Regions from separate parts of the Streptomyces sp. NPDC005302 genome, predicted to be linked through region 1. Evidence: riboswitches for the same ligand, from Rfam matches in the RefSeq annotation. Region 1 holds a riboswitch; each other region holds the start of a gene.

Region 1 (3,202 bases):
TCGGCCGCATGAGCGGCGATCTTGTAGGTGATGACGCCGGTCTTGACGTCGTCACGGTTGGGCAGCCCCAGGTGCTCCTTGGGCGTCACGTAGCAGAGCATGGCCGTGCCCCACCAGGCGATCATGGCGGCACCGATGCCGGAGGTGATGTGGTCGTACGCGGGCGCGACGTCGGTGGTCAGCGGGCCGAGCGTATAGAACGGAGCTTCATCACAGATCTCCTGCTGAAGGTCGATGTTCTCCTTGATCTTGTGCATCGGGACATGCCCCGGGCCTTCGATCATCGTCTGTACATGGAAACGCTTCGCGATCGTGTTGAGTTCCCCGAGCGTCCTCAACTCCGCGAACTGCGCTGCGTCGTTGGCGTCCGCGATGGAGCCGGGCCGCAGACCGTCGCCGAGCGAGTAGGTGACGTCGTACGCGGCGAGGATCTCGCAGAGCTCCTCGAAGTTCTCGTACAGGAAGGACTCCTGGTGGTGCGCCAGGCACCAGGCCGCCATGATCGAACCGCCGCGCGAGACGATGCCGGTCTTGCGGTTCGCGGTGAGCGGCACGTACGCGAGGCGGACGCCCGCGTGGACCGTCATGTAGTCCACGCCCTGCTCGGCCTGTTCGATGACCGTGTCCTTGTAGATCTCCCAGGTGAGTTCCTCGGCACGGCCGTCGACCTTCTCCAACGCCTGGTAGAGCGGCACCGTTCCGATGGGGACGGGGGAGTTGCGCAGCACCCACTCACGGGTGGTGTGGATGTTCCGCCCGGTAGACAGGTCCATGACAGTATCGGCGCCCCAGTGAGTCGCCCAGGTCATCTTGTCGACCTCTTCCTCGATGGAGGAAGTGACGGCGGAGTTGCCGATGTTGGCGTTCACCTTCACCAGGAACCGCTTCCCGATGATCATCGGCTCGATCTCGGGATGGTTGACGTTCACGGGCAGCACCGCCCGACCGGCGGCGATCTCCTCACGCACGACCTCGGGTTCGACGCTTTCCCGAATGGCGACGAACTCCATCTCGGGGGTGATCTCGCCGCGGCGGGCGTACGCGAGTTGCGTGACCGCCTGACCGGATCGCCCTCGTCGAGGCTGACGCGGCCGCCCCGGGAAGACCGCGTCGAGATTGCGCAGACCGCCGCGCGGCGATGTGTGCTTGATCCCGTCGTCCTCCGGAAGGACGGGACGACCCGCGTACTCCTCGGTGTCGCCGCGAGCGATGATCCAGTTCTCCCGCAGCGGCGCCAGTCCCCGGCGCACATCCGTGTCGATGCTCGGATCCGTGTACGGGCCCGAGGTGTCGTACAGCGTCACGGACTGCCCATTGGTCAGGTGCACCTGACGGACCGGCACGCGCAGATCGGGGCGCGTACCCCCGACGTACGCCTTGTGCCAGCCGATGGACTTCCCGCCCTCATCGTTCTCAGACGGCGACGAAGTGCCGTCCGTCTGGCTGGAGGCAGGCGTGCGTACGTCCTTGTTGGTCATGAGACCTACTCCCTACGCCGGCATTACCCGGTAACAGGTTCGGCGGTCGACGCAGCGGCTTCCGTTCGCCGATGTTTCATGTGAAACATCGCGAAGACGGAGGTCAGCGCCCTCTCAGCCCGGTGCTCCGAGCTCCCGCGTGTGCAAAGGTGACTCCACGCTAGCGTCATATCTGGCGCGGTGAACAGGGGGCCCTTGCCGTTCTTGCGATGATCGGTCGGTGACAACGACCCAGCAGCCATCGTTCCCCCCGTCCGAGCCACCGCGCCGTCCGGGCTCCGACGACGGCCGTGGACGCGGTCCCGGCACCAGTCGCGGGCACGGACCTGGGTCGGCCGATGACCAGGGATACGGGCCCGGTTCCGGCCCCGGAAACCGCCCCGGTCCGAGACCGGGCAGCGGAAGCGGCGACCCCGGTGACGGTGACCGACAAGGGCAGGGCCCCGGTGACGGCCATGGGCGCGGGTCTGGTGGTGGACAGGGTCAGGGTCACGGGCACGGACCGGGCGGCGGGCACGGACCCGGCTCCGGCGGTGGGCACGGGCACTCCCACAACCACGGCCCTGCGGCGCCCGTCTCGAAGCATCTGCGCAAGGTCATCGCCGCGGTGTTGATCCCCTTCGCGGCCGCGGTCGCCGTGGGCCTCGTCGTGCTGTGGCCCGGTGGCGCACCGGCTCACGAACACACCGGTGTCGGCTTCGACCGGCAGACCCAGAACGCGACGGTCACCAAGATCGTCCAGGTGGACTGCAAGTCCGTCAACGCCTCGGGGGAGACGCCGACCGGCGACACCTCCACGGCCGAGGGCTCCTCCGCGCAGCAGCAGGCGACGGGCGAGTGCAAGCGGGCGACCATCCGGATCGACACCGGCAAGGACAAGGGCCGTACGTTCACGGAGATCGTCCAGCCGGACCAGTCACGGCAGTTGCACCAGGACGAGAAGGTCATCGTCGCGTACGAGCCCTCGGCCCCCAAGGACCTCCAGTACTCGGTGGCGGACGCGAACCGGAAGCTCCCGCTGACCCTGCTGGCGGGCCTGTTCGCCGTGGTCGTCGTGGTGGTGGGCCGGATGCGCGGCGTCATGGCGCTGATCGCTCTGGCCATCAGCTTCATGATCCTGAACTTCTTCATCCTGCCCGCCATCCTGCAGGGGTCGAACCCTCTGATCGTGGCGGTCGTCGGGTCCAGCGCGATCATGCTGATCGCGCTCTACATGTGCCACGGCCTGTCGGCCCGAACATCCGTGGCAGTGGTCGGCACCCTGCTCTCCCTGCTGCTGATCGGCATCCTGGGCTCGGTGTTCATCGACTGGGCCGTCCTGACCGGCAACACGGACGACAACACCGGCCTGATCCACGGCCTCTACCCGTCGATCGACATGAGCGGTCTACTGCTGGCCGGAGTCATCATCGGCTCGCTCGGTGTACTCGACGACGTGACGGTGACGCAGACATCCGCGGTCTGGGAGCTGCACGAGGCGAACCCCACGATGGGCTGGCGCGGCCTGTACCGGGCGGGCATCCGGATCGGCCGCGACCACATCGCGTCGGTGGTCAACACGCTCGTCCTGGCCTACGCGGGCGCCGCGTTGCCGCTGCTGCTGCTCTTCTCGATCGCGCAGAGCAGTGTGGGCACCGTCGCCAACAGCGAACTGGTCGCCGAGGAGATCGTGCGCACGCTGGTCGGATCGATCGGCCTGGTCGCCGCGGTGCCGGTGACGACCG
Region 2 (3,202 bases), on a different contig from region 1:
CGTCGTCGGCCAGCGACCGGTAGTAGCGGAACCCCGGGGCGTCGAGGGAGCGCTGGACGAGGACGGCGAGGGGCAGCACGAGCAGGACGGCGATGCTCGCCAGTACCCCGGCGAGGAGCGCCCACTGCCCGGCGCCGCGCGGCCTGCGCGCGGTCGTCCGCGCGGACACCAGCCGCAGCGCGGCCTCGCGGCGGCGGACGGTCGCCGCGTGCACGGCGAGGATCGCCCCGACCGCCGCGAACTGGATGATCGTCAGCACCGCCGCCGTCCCGAGGTCGAAGATCTCGGAGGTCTGCCGGTAGATCTCGACCTCCAGGGTCGAGAAGGTGGGGCCACCGAGGATCTGCACCACACCGAACGAGGTGAAGGTGAAGAGGAAGACCATGAGGGCGGCGGCGGCCACGGCGGGGGCGAGCGCCGGAAGCGTCACCCTGCGCCAGGCCGCGAGGCGCGAGGCGCCGAGCATCCGCGCGGCCTCCTCCTGCCGCGGGTCGAGCTGCGACCAGAGCCCGCCGACGGTCCGTACGACCACCGCGTAGTTGAAGAAGACGTGTGCGAGCAGGATCGCCCACACCGTGGTGTCCAGGCGTACGCCCCACAGCTCGTCGAGCAGCCCGCCCCGGCCGACGAGGGCGAGGAACGCGGTGCCCACGACGACGGTCGGCAGCACGAACGGAACGGTCACCACGGCCCGCAGGAGCTGTTTGCCCCGGAACTCGAAGCGCGCGAACACGTACGCGCCGGGGAGCGCGATCAGCAGCGTGAGCGCCGTGGAGGCGAGCGCCTGCCACGTGGTGAACCACAGCACGTGCCGGATGTCGGGCTGGGCCAGGACGTCCCAGAGCCGGCCGAACCGCCAGCCGCCGTCGACGTGCAGCCCGCGCGCGACGATCGCGACCACCGGGTAGGCGAAGAACACCGCGAAGAACGCGACGGGCAGGGCCATGAGGCCGAGCCGTGTCGCGCCCTGCCGCCGGGCCGCGCGCGGGTTCCGCCCGGCTACTTCAGTACGAGCGAGGTCCACGACTTGACCCACTGGTCGCGGTCGGCTGCGATCTTCGCGGGGGCCAGGGTCTCCGGGTCCTTGGCCTGCGGGCCGAACTTCGTGAACTCCTCGGGCACCTCGGCGGTGTCGGTGACGGGGTACACGAACATGTTCAGCGGCATGTCCTGCTGGAACTCCTTGGTCAGCAGGAAGTCGACGAGCGCCTTGCCGCCCTTGGTGTTGGAGGCGTTGCTGAGGAGTCCCGCGTACTCGACCTGGCGGAAGCAGGTGCCGTCCACGACGCCGGTCGGGGCGGTGGTGGGCTTCGGATCGGCGTAGACGACCTCGGCGGGCGGCGAGGAGGCGTACGAGACGACGAGGGGCCGGTCGCCCTTGGCCTTCTTGCCGCCGGCCGACCCGGAGAACTCGTCGTTGTACGCCTGCTCCCAGCCGTCCACGACCTTCACGCCGTTGGCCTTGAGCTTCTTCCAGTAGCCCTGCCACTGGTCGTCGCCGTACTTCGCGGCGGTCCCGAGCAGGAAGCCGAGACCGGGCGAGGAGGTCGACGCGTTCTCGGTGACGAGGAGGTTCTTGTAGGCGGGCTTGACCAGGTCGTCGAACGACTTCGGCGGCGCCAGGTCGTGCTTGGTGAAGTACGCCTTGTCGTAGTTGACGCAGATGTCGCCGGAGTCGATGGGCGTGACCCGGTGCCTGTCCTGGTCGACGCGGTACTGCTGGGCGATCCCGTCGGAGCCCTTGGCCTCGTAGGACTGGAAGAGCCCGTTGTCGAGGGCCCGGCTCAGCAGGGTGTTGTCGACGCCGAAGAAGACGTCGCCCTGCGGATTGTCCTTGGTCAGGATCGCCTTGTTGACGGCCTGCCCGGCGTCGCCGTCCTTGAGGACACGGACCGTGTAGCCGGACCGCTTCTCGAAGTCCTTGAGCACGCTCTTGGAGACGACCCACGAGTCGTGGGTAACGAGCGTGACGGTCTTCGGGTCTCCCGAGGCGCCGGCGTCGGACGAGCCGCACGCCGACAGGACGGGCAGCGTGACGAGGCTCAGCCCGACGGCCGTCGCCGCGAACCGCTTGCTGGTGGTGCTCACTGATTCCTCCTGGCTGACCAGGAAGAGACGCGGCCCTGCCCGGGAACTCTGACGGATCCCGGGCAGGGCGCAACAGCTTGAGTGATGACCGAACTTCCTACCCAGAATGACCTGGGCAAGGTTCAGAGGGTCTGCGGTCTGTCCCGCACTCTCAGCGCTGTGGCGCTCCCCTGTCGGAATATGAAGATGTGAAGGGTATGACGTTGTACGGACGCGTCTCAGACTACCGCTCGGTCGCGGCGAGCTGACCGCACGCTCCGTCGATCTCCTGTCCGCGGGTGTCCCGGACGGTCACCGGCACGCCGTGGGCGGCGATCGCCTCGACGAACGCCTTCTCGTCCTCGGGCCGCGAGGCGGTCCACTTCGAACCCGGGGTCGGGTTCAGCGGGATGAGGTTGACGTGCACCGGCTTGCCCTTGAGCATCCGGCCGAGCCGGTCGCCCCGCCACGCCTGGTCGTTGATGTCCCGGATGAGGGCGTACTCGATGGACAGGCGCCGCCCGGACTTCGCGGCGTACTCCCATCCGGCGTCCAGCACCTCGCGCACCTTCCACCGCGTGTTCACGGGGACGAGGGTGTCGCGCAGCTCGTCGTCCGGAGCGTGCAGGGAGATCGCGAGACGGCACTTGAAGCCCTCGTCGGAGAACCGGTTGATGGCGGGCACGAGGCCGACCGTCGACACGGTGATACCGCGCTGCGAGAGGCCGAGGCCGTCCGGCTCGGGGTCGGTGAGGGCCCGGATCGCCCCGACCACGCGCTTGTAGTTGGCGAGCGGCTCGCCCATCCCCATGAAGACGATGTTGCTCAGCCGCGCCGGGCCACCGGGGATCTCGCCGTCCCGCAGCGCCCGCATCCCGTCGACGATCTGGTGCACGATCTCGCCCGTCGACAGGTTCCGGTCGAGGCCGGCCTGTCCGGTGGCGCAGAACGGGCAGTTCATCCCGCAGCCGGCCTGCGAGCTGATGCACATCGTCACCCGGTCCGGGTAGCGCATCAGCACGGATTCGACGAGCGTGCCGTCGAAGAGCCGCCACAGGGTCTTGCGGGTGGTTTCCTGGTCGGTCGACAGATGCCGGACGACGGTCATCAGCTCGGGAAGCAGCGCTTCCTGGAG
Region 3 (3,202 bases), on a different contig from region 1:
TTGTGCGGGTTGCGGATGCCGAGCCCGGACCCGATGGGCGAGCCGAGCGGCATGACCGCGGCGCAGCCGACGTCCTCCAGCTTGCGGGCGAGGACCGGGTCGTCGTTCGTGTAGGGCAGCACCGTGAAGCCGTCGTCGACCAGCGTCTCCGCCGCGTCCAGCAGCTCCACCGGATCGGGCAGCAGGGTGCGCTCGTCGGCGATGACCTCCAGCTTGACCAGGTCGGTGCCGAGCGCCTCGCGCGCGAGACGGGCCGTCAGAACGGCCTCGCCCGCGGTGTAGCAGCCGGCGGTGTTCGGCAGGACCCGGATGCCGAGGCGGTCGAGCACCGACAGGACCGAGCCGTGCACGGAGGCGTCCACGCGCCGCATCGCGACCGTCGTCAGCTCCGTGCCGGACGCCACGAGGGAGCGCTCCAGGACGTCGAGGCTGGGCGCCCCGCCCGTCCCCATGATCAGCCGGGAGGCGTAGGTCGTCCCCCCGAGGACGAAGGGGTCGTCGGCCATGGGTCAGCCTCCCTGTACGGCGGTGAGGACCTCGACGCGGTCGCCCTCGGCCAGCGAGGTGGACGACCACTGCCCGCGCGGGACGACGGTCTCGTTCAGGGCGGCGGCCACTCCCGAGGGTGCCGGGGTGAGGGTGGCGACGAGGGTGTCGAGCGCGGTCCCGGCGGCGATCCGCTGCCGCTCTCCGTTGACGACGATGTTCATGCGGGCTGCTCCGTGAGGGCGGTGGCGCCGAAGCGCCGCGGGCTGAAGGGGCGGACGTCGTCGGGGAGTTCGCCGGTTGTCAGGACGTGCGCCATGGCGTCGCCGGTGACCGGCGTGAGGAGCACGCCGTTGCGGAAGTGCCCGGTGGCCAGCAGCAGCCCGTCCAGCGCGGTCGGGCCGAGCAGCGGGGCGTTGTCGGGCGAGCCGGGGCGCAGTCCCGCGCGGGTCTCGGTGAGGGGCAGCTCGGTGATCCCGGGCACCAGCTCGTGGGCGTCGCGCAGCAGCTCGTACACACCGCCGGCCGTCACCGTGGTGTCCCAGCCGAGCTCCTCGCTGGTCGCGCCCACCACGAGTTCGCCGTTCTCGCGCGGCACCAGGTACAGGTGGCTGCCGCGCACCACGGCCCGCACGGTGCGGTTCAGGAACGGCGCGTACCGCTGGGGCACGGTCAGCCGCAGTACCTGCCCCTTCACCGGGCGCACCGGTGGCAGGACGTCGTCGGGGACGCCGGCCAGCTGCCCGCTGAGGCTGCCCCCGGCCAGCACCACCTGGCCCGCGCCGAGTTCGGTGCCGTCCGAGGTGACCACACCGGCGGCCCGGTCACGGACGACGGTGAGGCGGTCCGCCCAGGTGCGGTGGATGCTCACCCCGGCCCGCTCGCACGCCGTGACCAGGGCCGCCGCGAGGCGTCGCGGGTCGATCTGGTGGTCGCCGTCGACCCGCAGCCCGCCGCGCACCCCGGGCGCGAGCATCGGCTCGAGACGGCGGCACTCACGACCGGTCAGCCACTCCGAGTCGAGCCCCGAACGGCTCTGCAGCGCGTGCAGTTCCCGCAGGTGGGCGCGGTCGTCGGCGTCCAGCGCGACGGCCAGCGTGCCGCACCGGCGGTAGCCCAGGTCCTGGCCGGTCGCCTCGGTGAGTTCGGCCGCGAAGTCCGGATAGCGGCGCGCGGAGGCGAGATTGAGGCCGAGCAGGGTCTCCTCGCCGTAGTGCAGCTCGGTGACGGCCGCGAGCATCCCGGCCGCGACCTGCGCGGCCCCGCCACCCGGCTCGGGGTCGACGAGCGCGGTGCCGAACCCGCGCTGCGCGGCCCGCCAAGCTGTGACGAGACCGATGATCCCGCCCCCGATGACGAGGACGTCGGACGAACGTGTAGGCGACATGGGCGTCCAGACCCTCCCTTCGCCGGCATGACCCGGATCAGGTTCGTACGGTCGGAGGCCGCCCCAGCCTCCCTCTCAGCCCGTTGCGTACGGGCTCCCGCGAGTGCTTTACGGTGGCCACCCTAGCCCGCCCTCCACGGACTCGGTAAGGGAGCCTCCGCCCATGGCACGCTCGCTCGACGGCCTCGTCCTCGCCCCGGTCGCCGACCAGGCGCCGGGCCAGGTCGGTACCCGCACCCGGTTCGCCTACCGCGAGGCGGACGGCACGGTCTGGGCCGACTACGCGGGCGGCGACGTCGTCCGCGGACACCTCATCGGGACCCGCGAGGGCGACCGCCTCGACTTCCGCTACGTCCAGCTCAAGGCCGACGGCACCACCTCGTCCGGGCACTGCGTGTCCCTCGTGACCGAACTGCCCGACGGCCGGGTGCGGCTGGAGGAGACCTGGGCCTGGGAGTCGCAGGCCGGCTCGGGCACCAGCGTGGTCGAACAGGTGCGGGAGACGGCCCCTGTGCAGCAGATCACCGCGCACGTCCGCTGACTGACGAATTGTCAGGTGTCTATGGTGATCAGGTGAGCGAGCAGACGCAGGCGAAGGCACAGGGGTCCACGGCACGGCGGGTCGTCGTGGTCGGCGCGGGCATGGCCGGGGTGCAGACGGCGGTCGCCCTGCGCGAGCAGGGCTTCACGGGCACCGTCACGCTGATCGGCGCCGAGCCCCATCAGCCGTACGACCGGCCACCGCTGTCCAAGGCCGTCCTGCTCGGCAAGGCCGAGGGCTCCGCCTTCGACGTCGACTTCGAGGCACTGGACATCGACCTGCGGCTCGGCCTGGAGGCGCTCGGCGTGCGCGCCGGGGACCACGAGCTCGACACGGCCGGCGGACCCGTCCCGTACGACGTCCTCGTCGTCGCCACCGGGGCCGAACCGATCCGGCTGCCCGGCGCCGAGGGCGTGCCGGGGGTGCACCTGCTGCGCACGCTGGACGACGCCGACCGGCTGCGGCCCGTCCTGCTCCAGCAGCACGCCATCGTGGTCGTCGGCGCCGGCTGGATCGGCGCCGAGTTCGCCACCGCCGCGCGCGAGGCCGGCTGCGCGGTGACGGTCGTCGAGGCCGCCGACCGGCCGCTCGCCGCCGCACTGCCCGCCGAGGTGGCCGCGCCGATGGCCCGCTGGTACGCGGACAGCGGCGCCACACTGCGCACGCACACGCGCGTGGAGCGCGTCGAACCCGGCGCCGTGGTCCTGGACGACGGCTCCCGGGTGCCCGCGGGCGCCGTGGTCGTCGGCATCGGGGCGCGGCCCGCGACGGGGTGGATCGCCGCCTCC
Region 4 (3,202 bases), on a different contig from region 1:
GTCCGTCACCTTCAATCCCGTGAGCTGGGCGACCTCGTCGAGGTTCGGGGTGGCCACCGTCGCCCGCGGCAGCAGCCGGTTCCGTACGGCGTCGAGCGCGTCGTCCGCCAGCAGCCGGTCCCCGTGCTTGGAGACGCTCACCGGGTCGACGACGACCGGTACTCCCACGTCCGCCAGGAGTTCGGCAACCGTCGTGACGAGGGCGGGCGACGACAACATGCCCGTCTTGACGGCCTGGACGCCGATGTCGTCGACGACACTGCGGTACTGGGCACGCACCGCGTCCTCGGACAGCTCCCAGGCCCCCTGCACACCCACGGAGTTCTGCGCGGTCACCGCGGTGAGCACACTCATCCCGTGGGCGCCGAGCGCCAGCATCGTCTTCAGGTCGGCCTGGATTCCGGCGCCTCCGCCGGAGTCGGATCCGGCGATCGTCAGGACGCGGGGCGGCGTGGTCATACGTGGGTTCCTCTCGGGGTACGGCAACGGGCCCGACGGTGCGAGGTGTTCCGGGCCGCCCTAGGCGCGGCGGCGCAGTCGCAGGGGCGTGTAGAGGGCGAGGGCGACGAGGAACGCGACGTAGTAGGAGAAGTCGGCGCCGTGCAGCGCGTCGGCCACCGGACCCACGTACAGGCCGGTGTCCATGAACGGAACGGCCGCGCCGAACGCGGCGACGAAGGCCAGCAGGGACGGCCACGCCGGGAACGGGCGCGCGGTCTCGACGGCGAGGTCGACGGGGGCACCGGCACGTTCACGGGCGCGGGCGATCCAGTCGACGACGACGATCGCGACGAACCCGGGGATCCAGTAGCCCACGAACAGCAGCACGTTCTGGAAGCGGGCGGTGGTGTCCGCCGCGTGCATCCAGAGCACGAGCGGGAACCCGAGCGCGGCGGCCAGCGCGGCCGCCAGCGCCACGGCGAGCAGTCCGAACGCGCCCGCCGCCCCGCCGCCCAGCAACTCCTCGACACCCGCCGCCGTCTGGTCGGTCAGCACGGACGCGCCCCACAGACCGAGGGCCTGCACGGCGACGAAGGACACGACGAGGCCGAGCAGGGTGCACCAGAACATCCGCGGACGGGAGGTGGCGCGCGGCAGATAGCGGCTGAAGTCACTGGCGTACGGAGCCCAGGACAGTGACAGGCTGAGCGCGATGGTGCTGGTGAGCACGAACGCCCCCATGTGGTCCGCGCCGGTCGCGGAGCCGGTGGTGGCGGGGTGGACGCCGTCCAGCATCCGCCAGGCGATCACGGCGAACGCGACCGCGAGCACGAAGGTCATGACGATCTGCAGGCGGTGGATGGCCTCGTAGCCGAGGACACCGAGTGCCCCCTGCGCCGCCATCATCACGAGCACGCCGACCCAGAACGGCCAGCCGCACAACCGCGCCAGCGCGTCCCCGCCGAACAGCCCGATCAGCGCGTCCCAGGCCACCGAGGACAGCCACTGGAGCAGTCCGGGCAGGGCGACCGCCCGGCCGAACGCGAGCCGGGCGAGCGGGAGTTGGCCCGTTCCGGTGAGGCCGCCCCAAGTGCTCAGGTAGGCGGTGGGCAGGGCCCCGACCACGGTCCCGAGGACGACCGCCGTGAGGGCGGTGCCGAAGTCCAGACCGAGCGCGACGCCGATGGTGCCGGTGAACACGCCCGTCATCGTGAGGTTCGGGGCGAACCACACGGTGAACAGGCGCCAGGGCCCGCCGTACCGGTTGCTCTCGGGGACGGGCTCGATGCCGTGCCCCTCCACCCGCAGATCGCCGGGAGCCGCGGGCATCGACCCGTCGAAGACGATCGGCCGGCTGTCGGCGGGCAGCCCGCCGGAAACATGCGCCAATGGCATGAAAGACATCCCTCCGCCAGTACGAACTGGTTCAGGTTCGACGGGTGTGATCTCAGCCCTCGGACGGGGCACCCCGTGTCCGGTACGACGGACACACTAACCCCATCCCCGCGCTCCTGTGTATGGCGGACCTGCGCCCATCGCTCCGCCCGCTCGGCCTGCTCCGCACGGACCGGCGGACCGGCGGACCGGCGGACCTCCTTCGCGAGGCGGGCCCGGGTCACCGCGAGCGGCCCGCGTCCGCTCGCGCCGCTTCCGCGGCCCCCGGTCGGGCCACCCGCAGCGCGCCGGGTGCCTCCCGTCGGTACTGTCGGAGGTGATCGCCGCCCGCTCTCCGTTCCCGGGTTCCCGGACCCGGGTGGCCGGGCGGAAGGAGGCAGGGCGCCGTGACCGTGATCTCCCTGAAGTCCGCGCAGGTGAACGAGGAGCTGACCCTTCCGTACGCCGAAGCCGGCTACCCCAGTGGTACGCCGGTCGTCTTCGTGCACGGTCTCGCCGACTCCTGGTGGTCCTTCGAGCCCCTCCTTCGACGCCTTCCGCCGTCACTGCACGGGTACGCGCCCACCCAGCGCGGCCACGGCGACGCCGGCCGCCCGCCGGACGGCTACACCCCCGACGACTTCGCGGCCGACCTGGTCGCCTTCCTCGACGCGGCCGGCATCCCGCGCGCCGTACTCGTGGCGGCGTCCACCGGCGGCGTAGCCGCGCGGATCGTCGCCGGCAGCCATCCCGACCGCATCGCCGGGCTCGTCCTGCTCGGCGTCCCCGGCACCCTCGCGGACAAGCCCGCGGCCGACGCGTGGCGCAAGCGCCTGGACGGTCTCGCCGACCCCGTGCCCCGGGCGTTCGTCGAGGAGTTCGTCACCGGCATGACCGCGGCCCCGCTCGCCCGCGGCTTCGTCGAGACGCTGGTCGAGGAGGGCCTCAAACTCCCGGCCCACGTCTGGCAGGAGACCGGGCGCGGTCTCCTCGACGCCGATCTCGGCGCGACCCTCGCGGGCATCCTGGTGCCCACCCTCGTCGTGTGGGGCGAACAGGACCGTTTCCTGACCCGTGACGACCAGCAGACGGTCCTGGACGCGGTCCACGGAGCCGACTTCCTCCCGTACGAGAACGCGGGCCACGCCGTCCACTGGGAACAGCCCGAGCGCGTGGTCGCCGACATCGCCGCCTTCGCCGCACGGATCGCCCGCCCCGGCACCAGCTGAACCCCGGTTCACCGAAGGCCACTTCGGCGCGTCGCACCCCAACGACGGGTGGGCGCAGGGCGCTGACCGGCGACGCCTGACCGAACGGCTTCCTCAAAGGCGTGTGCGAAACTGCCGCGATGACCGCAGAAACGATCACCGCGTCCGCCGCGGGCACC

What was found. A riboswitch is a leader RNA that binds a small molecule or an ion and turns the genes downstream of it on or off. The one in region 1 is predicted to bind thiamine pyrophosphate.
Region 2: linked by a shared signal. The riboswitch ahead of ABZT74_RS16480 (thiamine ABC transporter substrate-binding protein) and the one ahead of thiC (phosphomethylpyrimidine synthase ThiC) in region 1 are both predicted to bind thiamine pyrophosphate.
Region 3: linked by a shared signal. The riboswitch ahead of thiO (glycine oxidase ThiO) and the one ahead of thiC (phosphomethylpyrimidine synthase ThiC) in region 1 are both predicted to bind thiamine pyrophosphate.
Region 4: linked by a shared signal. The riboswitch ahead of ABZT74_RS21565 (cytosine permease) and the one ahead of thiC (phosphomethylpyrimidine synthase ThiC) in region 1 are both predicted to bind thiamine pyrophosphate.

Annotation. Positions count from the first base shown of each region.
Region 1 covers NZ_JBEXGN010000001.1:366,145-369,346, reverse strand. Annotated here, with positions in the region: gene thiC (phosphomethylpyrimidine synthase ThiC) at 1-1,478, opposite strand, end outside; TPP riboswitch at 1,471-1,627, opposite strand; gene ABZT74_RS01610 (YibE/F family protein) at 1,699-3,202, shown strand, end outside.
Region 2 covers NZ_JBEXGN010000009.1:228,891-232,092, reverse strand. Annotated here, with positions in the region: gene ABZT74_RS16485 (iron ABC transporter permease) at 1-1,024, opposite strand, end outside; gene ABZT74_RS16480 (thiamine ABC transporter substrate-binding protein) at 1,000-2,088, opposite strand; TPP riboswitch at 2,165-2,270, opposite strand; gene rlmN (23S rRNA (adenine(2503)-C(2))-methyltransferase RlmN) at 2,312-3,202, opposite strand, start outside.
Region 3 covers NZ_JBEXGN010000004.1:166,764-169,965, reverse strand. Annotated here, with positions in the region: gene ABZT74_RS07475 (thiazole synthase) at 1-506, opposite strand, end outside; gene thiS (sulfur carrier protein ThiS) at 510-710, opposite strand; gene thiO (glycine oxidase ThiO) at 707-1,873, opposite strand; TPP riboswitch at 1,871-1,984, opposite strand; gene ABZT74_RS07460 (hypothetical protein) at 2,037-2,414, shown strand; gene ABZT74_RS07455 (FAD-dependent oxidoreductase) at 2,447-3,202, shown strand, end outside.
Region 4 covers NZ_JBEXGN010000014.1:78,824-82,025, reverse strand. Annotated here, with positions in the region: gene thiD (bifunctional hydroxymethylpyrimidine kinase/phosphomethylpyrimidine kinase) at 1-459, opposite strand, end outside; gene ABZT74_RS21565 (cytosine permease) at 520-1,836, opposite strand; TPP riboswitch at 1,828-1,922, opposite strand; gene ABZT74_RS21560 (alpha/beta hydrolase) at 2,223-3,044, shown strand; gene ABZT74_RS21555 (aldo/keto reductase) at 3,164-3,202, shown strand, end outside.